DNA from 2 places in the Cronobacter universalis NCTC 9529 genome. Region 2 is predicted to be linked to the other one. Evidence: predicted binding sites of a transcription regulator. Region 2 holds the regulator's gene; the other holds the start of a gene.
What was found. Region 2 encodes Fur, which represses iron uptake genes when iron is present. Its sites were predicted from a motif close to ATAATAATGAGAACNACTATCAA; they were not measured.
Positions count from the first base shown of each region.

Region 1 (3,567 bases), 1.7 Mb from region 2:
CAATTATTTTATAGACGAAAATGATTACTCCTCGTACCCATTACGATTGATGGGAGAGTGTAATCGTTCTTACGTAGCTCCCCGATTGGGAGCATTGTTTGATAGCCAAACGGCAGCTATCAGGGTTCATATCGAACCAGCCGTCATTAACGACAGCCCGCGCATTATACGTAAATCTGACGCCGACGCAAGCGCTGATTAGAAATTAAACATTCTTCCGCGCTGCCTCGCATTCTTATGTAACGCCTGTATGCCCTGAATTGTTTTACTGGAAAACCATACGCATTGATGAAAGAAGACGGTTGTACTGCGTTGTGCAAAGCGTATTTTGCGAGTTCTTAAGTGAGGGTACTACTGCAGGGGAGAAAAATGTTAACGATATGGATATTGGGATATGTGCTGCTTAACGCCGTGCTCATGGTAAGGGATATGCGTGATGGTCTGTTACCTGACAGCCTCACCTGTCCCCTCCTCTGGCTAGGCCTTTCTTATCATCTTATTTTTCACCCGCAACGTCTGGCGGATGCTGTTACTGGTGCGCTGGCCGGATACGTTTCATTATGGTTGTTCTACTGGGCCTACCGCTGGCTGCGCGGGCATGAAGGGCTGGGATATGGCGATCTAAAATTTCTGGGGGCGTTGGGCGCCTGGCACGGGTGGCAAATGCTTGGCCTGCTGCTCGTTATCGCGTCTGTACTTGGGCTTATTGCCGCCGTGCTGCTTCACCATACAAACGGAAAGGTTCTTTTACGTAAAACCCCGCTACCTTTTGGGCCGTTCCTGGCGATAGCGGGATTGGTGTGCGGTGGCGCCATGTTCCAGATAGAGAATCTGTGAACGTTAGCTTTGCTCTTTAATCTGGGACTGAATGTAATTCTGCAGACCAATTTTACCGATAAGATCCAGCTCGGTTTCCAGCCAGTCGATATGGTGCTCTTCATCTTCCAGGATTTTGATCATGATATCCCGGCTGACGTAGTCATGAATCGAGTCTGCATAGGCGATCGCTTCACGCAGATCTTTTGCCCCTTCCATCTCAAGCGTGAGATCGGAGCGCAGCATTTCTTCTACATCTTCGCCTATGTGTAACTTGCCCAGATCCTGCAAGTTGGGGATACCTTCAAGGAATAAGATACGCTCGATATAAATATCGGCGTGCTTCATCTCATCAATGGACTCGTGATACTCAACATCGTTGAGGCGCATCAGGCCCCAGTTTTTGAACATTCTCGCATGGAGAAAGTATTGATTGATTGCGACAAGCTCGTTTCCCAATAATTTATTGAGATAATTTATTATCTTGATATCACCTTTCATTTTGTTTCCCTCCGCTTCCACTACATGAAGCGTAGATGGGCTGGCGAGGAAGTCAAAATCTCAGGTTATGCAATTTCCTGGTATTCCGGTATTTGCATGAGCTCGTCTTGCATAATTTCACGCGCCGCACGGACACATTTACCGCACTGATTCCCGATCGGCATAAATTTACGCAACTGCTGGAAGGACTGAGGATGGTGCTGGCGTACCGCCTGCCGTATTTTTTTATCGCTGATGCCATTACACAAACAAACGTACATGATAACTCCCGTTCAGTTTATGCACAGAGTGTAAATGAGAATGGTTATGATTACAACGAGGCCTGAACGGACTTTTATCTGGTAAGAAGCATTTAATGCGTGGAAAAATAGCAGCCAGGCTACTTTCCCTTATAAAACAAAAAGGGCGCCGAAGCGCCCTTTTCAGCTCTTAAGCAATTAGCCCAGAACTTTAGCAACCACGCCCGCGCCAACGGTACGGCCGCCTTCGCGGATTGCGAAACGCAGACCGTCGTCCATCGCGATCGGGTGGATCAGGGTAACAACCATTTTGATGTTGTCGCCCGGCATTACCATCTCTACGCCTTCCGGCAGTTCGATGGTGCCAGTCACGTCAGTCGTACGGAAGTAGAACTGCGGACGGTAGCCTTTGAAGAACGGAGTGTGACGGCCGCCTTCGTCTTTGGACAGAATGTACACTTCAGATTCGAACTTGGTGTGCGGCTTGATGGAGCCCGGCTTGGCCAGTACCTGACCACGTTCGATTTCTTCACGTTTGATACCACGCAGCAGAACACCTACGTTCTCGCCCGCACGGCCTTCGTCCAGCAGTTTGCGGAACATTTCAACGCCGGTACAGGTGGATTTCGCGGTGTCTTTGATACCCACGATTTCAACTTCTTCACCCACCTTGATGATACCGCGCTCTACACGACCGGTAACAACGGTACCACGACCGGAGATGGAGAATACGTCTTCGATCGGCAGCAGGAACGGCTTGTCAATCGCGCGCTCCGGTTCCGGGATGTAGGAATCCAGGTGACCAGCCAGCTCGATGATTTTCGCTTCCCACTCTGCGTCGCCTTCCAGCGCTTTCAGAGCAGAGCCACGAACGATCGGGGTGTCGTCGCCCGGGAAGTCGTACTGAGACAGCAGCTCACGCACTTCCATCTCAACCAGTTCCAGCAGCTCTTCGTCATCAACCATGTCACATTTGTTCAGGAACACGATGATGTACGGAACGCCTACCTGACGACCCAGCAGGATGTGCTCACGGGTCTGCGGCATCGGGCCGTCAGTCGCAGCAACAACCAGGATAGCGCCGTCCATCTGAGCAGCACCGGTGATCATGTTTTTCACATAGTCGGCGTGGCCCGGGCAGTCAACGTGCGCGTAGTGGCGAGTCGGGGTGTCGTATTCAACGTGAGAGGTGTTGATGGTGATACCACGAGCTTTTTCTTCCGGCGCGTTATCAATCTGGTCGAATGCACGAGCAGAACCACCGTAGGTTTTCGCCAGAACGGTAGTGATGGCAGCAGTCAGGGTAGTTTTACCATGGTCAACGTGGCCGATAGTACCGACGTTGACGTGCGGTTTTGTACGTTCAAATTTTTCTTTAGACACGGCTATATTCCTTACTATAGTGCCCCCTCGCCGAGAGGGCACGGGACTTTGGTTTTAACCCTGCGGCTTATTTGCCACGGGCTTCGATAACGGCCTGAGCAACGTTGTTCGGCGCATCATCATACTTCAGGAATTCCATAGTGTATGATGCACGACCTTTGGTCAGAGAACGCAGCTGAGTTGCATATCCGAACATTTCAGACAGCGGAACTTCAGCGTGGATCTTAACGCCAGTTACTTCGGATTCCTGACCACGCAGCATACCGCGACGACGGCTCAAGTCACCGATAACGTCACCAGTGTTCTCTTCCGGAGTTTCTACTTCAACCTTCATGATCGGCTCAAGCAGAACTGGTTTTGCTTTCTTAAAGCCTTCTTTAAAGGCGATAGAAGCTGCCAGTTTAAACGCCAGTTCAGAGGAGTCAACGTCGTGGTAAGAACCGAAATGCAGACGAACACCCATGTCAACAACCGGGTAACCAGCCAGCGGACCAGACTTCAGCTGCTCCTGGATGCCTTTATCAACGGCCGGGATGTATTCGCCAGGAATTACACCGCCTTTGATGTCGTTGATGAACTCGTAGCCTTTCGGGTTTGAGCCCGGCTCCAGCGGGTACATGTCGATAAC
Region 1 covers NZ_CP012257.1:3,891,632-3,895,198, forward strand. Annotated here, with positions in the region: gene AFK65_RS17980 (prepilin peptidase) at 370-837, shown strand; gene bfr (bacterioferritin) at 841-1,317, opposite strand; gene bfd (bacterioferritin-associated ferredoxin) at 1,383-1,577, opposite strand; gene tuf (elongation factor Tu) at 1,755-2,939, opposite strand; gene fusA (elongation factor G) at 3,007-3,567, opposite strand, start outside.
Region 1: the regulator Fur is predicted to act here: its motif matches at 1,612-1,634, upstream of bfd (bacterioferritin-associated ferredoxin).

Region 2 (3,567 bases):
ACTTCTGGGACTCGCTCTACTGGGGTGGTTTCGATACGGCGAACGACTGGGCAAATAAAGGTTTCCGCGTGGTGGTCTCTAACCCGGATTATGTTTATCTCGATTTCCCGAACGAAGTAAACCCGGCGGAGAGCGGTTACTACTGGGGTACGCGATTCAGCGACGAGCGCAAGATTTTCAGCTTCGCGCCGGATAACCTGCCGCAAAACGCCGAGACCTCCGTCGATCGCGACGGCAATCCGTTCAGCGCCAAATCCGACAAGCCGTGGCCGGGCGCGTATGGCCTCTCGGCGCAGCTCTGGAGCGAAGTCGTGCGCACCGATAAACAAATGGAGTACATGATGTACCCGCGTCTGCTGGCCGTTGCGGAGCGCGCCTGGCATCGCGCCGCCTGGGAGCAGGATTATCAGGCAGGACGCGAATATAAAGGCGGCGAAACGCATCAGGTGGATGTGAAAGCGCTGCATGAGGACTGGACGCGCTTTGCGAACCTGGCGGGCAGCCGCGAACTGCCGAAGCTTGAAAAAGCGGGCGTGCAGTTCCGTTTACCGGTGCCCGGCGCGCGCGTTAGCGAGGGCGTGTTGCAGATGAACAGCAGCCTGCCTGGCGTTGCGATGGAGTATTCCACCGACGATGGCGCGCGCTGGCTGCGTTATGACGCCGCGAAGCCGCCACGCGTCACAGGCGCGGTGCAGGTGCGCAGCGTCAGCAGCGACGGTAAGCGCTACAGCCGTGTGGATAGCGTACAGCCATAACGCAGCGTAATTAAAAAGCCAGCCTCCGGGCTGGCTTTTTCGTGAGGGACGCAAGGCTTACAGCGCGTCAGGCAGATGGTAAACCGCGACCAGCTTGCCTTTGCTTATCTCAATATTCTTCGCGCTGCGCAGTTGAGAAAGGGTTTTCATCACCATGCTACGGGAAAGATTAGTTTTTTTAACAATATAATCCGCCACGTTAATGCGGTTGCGCATGAACTCATCCATCGCCGCCAGGCAATCAATATTGGCTTTAATCATACTGAAGCTGTTTCTGCCGATCATAATTTCTTCGCGATAGCAAAGCGTATTAATAATCCATGAAGACAAAATAAGCAGATGTAACTGACAGTGATTTTTCTCAATTTCCTGCATGAAATAATCAAAAGGAATTAACTGATAATGACATTCAGAATCAGCCTGTAATTTTGCGAATTGGGATTTACCTAAATTCCTGGCGAGACCAAGGACGGAGGGCGCGCTGCTTTTTTCCAGAAGCAGCCGGTCGCTCTGGCGCATCAGAGAGAACTGACCGCCGCGAATGATGCAGATCTCCCCGTCCCGCAGGGGGATGAGCGTATTTTTTTCCGCACGAGACCAGCTACCATAGCTATTGAAAATATCCGCGATACGGTAAATCTCAGCAAGCGGTTTAGGGGGTAAGACCATATGGGTTACCTTATATAAAATAAAATTAAATCGTTGCTGTATCTTAATGGATGGATTTTTATTGCTGCAATAAGGCGCAGGAGAGATAAAAGAACAAACAGGGATAATCTGATGCCTAAGCGATTGAGCGGCAAAGATATTTATCTTTTCTGAATTTCAATTTAATAAAATATATGTGGTTTAATTAAGCATTGTGCGCTGTATTAAAACACTATCACTATTTAACTCTATCTAAAAAAATACATTTCTATTTTCGGAGCAGCGTTTTCAGGCAATAAAAAAGCCGACAGATGTCGGCCTGGATGATGCAGTGTGCGAGTGTTATTTCCCGCCAGCCTCGTGGGCGTGTTCGTTTTCGCGGCAGTCGCCGTCCGCGCAGTGACCATACAGATAGAGACTGTGGTTGGTCAGGCGGATGCCGTGACGCGTGGCGATCTCACGCTGACGGGCTTCAATGGAGTCATCGCTGAACTCGATCACTTTGCCGCAATCGAGGCAAATCAGATGATCGTGATGATGCTGTTGCGTCAGCTCGAAAACGGATTTGCCGCCTTCGAAGTTGTGGCGAGTGACGATGCCGGCATCATCGAACTGGTTAAGTACGCGATAGACCGTGGCAAGGCCAATCTCTTCACCCATGTCAATCAGACGCTTATAGAGGTCTTCCGCACTGACATGATGATTGACCGGTTCCTGCAGCACTTCGAGGATTTTTAATCGAGGAAGCGTGACTTTCAGGCCGGCCTTCTTTAATGCGGTATTGTTGTCAGTCATGCGGAATCTGTCCTGTTGCTTAACGACTCGCTCCGGAAGGGAGCGATACATCGGATACGCCGAAGATGAATGCGTCTCATTATAGAACTGACATGCCTAAATGAAAACCGCAAGCGTCCGGCAAAAAAGAGCTTAAAAATCGTGGGCCAGCCAGCGTTTTTTACGTGGAGGGCCTGATAATTAAGGAAGCTATTGTACAGCGTAGTGAGGGAAAGTTAAAAATTTGTAGCAATTATTTTCATTGCTTTTATCTATCAAACGGCGCGGAACGGTGCCCGCGCCGCTTATCATCAGGCGTTGATGATTTCCTGCAGATGTAGCTCTTCGGAAACCTGTTTGACCCATTTTTCAACGCGTTCCGCGGTCAGCTCCGGCTGGCGGTCTTCGTCAATCGCGAGACCGACGAAGTGATCGTCGTCCGCCAGGCCCTTGGAGGCTTCAAAGTGGTAGCCTTCGGTCGGCCAGTGGCCAACGATGGTCGCGCCGCGCGGCTCGATAATGTCGCGAATGGTGCCCAGCGCGTCGCAGAAGTATTCTGCGTAATCTTCCTGGTCGCCACAGCCGAAGAGAGCTACCAGCTTGCCGTTGAAGTCAATTTCTTCGAGCGTCGGGAAGAAATCATCCCAGTCGCACTGCGCTTCGCCGTAATACCAGGTCGGGATGCCAAGCAGAAGAATATCGAATGCTTCCAGATCTTCTTTGCTGCTTTTGGCAATGTCATGCACTTCAGCAACGTCTTTCCCGAGCTGTTTCTGGATAATTTTTGCGATATTTTCGGTATTGCCGGTGTCGCTGCCGAAAAAGATGCCTACGATTGCCATAAGAAGAATAACCTCTTGAATCTAAATGTGATGGTGCTGGCATAACGCCCACAGATAGGGCAATCATAGCAGAACAAAAGAGGGTGCGGAAACGGTATCAGGCGCCGGGTGCACTCTCTGCTACATTGCCCCGTCCTTTTGGGTAAAATTCAGACCAGACCTTACTCCTGCAAGGCTTTCAGCTGCGCGAGCAGCATCGCTTCTATCAGCTCGCTGCGGCTGATATTGCGCGCCTGCGCGAGATGGTTCAGCGCGTCTACCGCGTCGGCGTTCAGCTTCAGCTCCACGCGCTTAAGCCCGCGAACTTTGTCACGTTTAAGCTGGTTGCGCTTATTGATGCGCAGCTGTTCGTCGCGCGACAGCGGATTGGTTTTCGGTCTGCCCGGACGGCGTTCATCCGCGAAGAGATCGAGCGTTGTGCGGTCCGTTTGTTCTTTTGCCATGGTATGAGTATAGACAGGGGAAACAGGCTGCCGTGGCGGAGCCCGGCGGTATTTCAGCGCGCCATCATACATGAGGCAGCGAAGCGCGCCAACGCATCCGGCGCG
Region 2 covers NZ_CP012257.1:1,306,108-1,309,674, forward strand. Annotated here, with positions in the region: gene AFK65_RS05955 (beta-N-acetylhexosaminidase) at 1-755, shown strand, start outside; gene AFK65_RS05960 (helix-turn-helix domain-containing protein) at 813-1,424, opposite strand; gene fur (ferric iron uptake transcriptional regulator) at 1,746-2,198, opposite strand; gene fldA (flavodoxin FldA) at 2,489-3,019, opposite strand; gene ybfE (LexA regulated protein) at 3,181-3,462, opposite strand.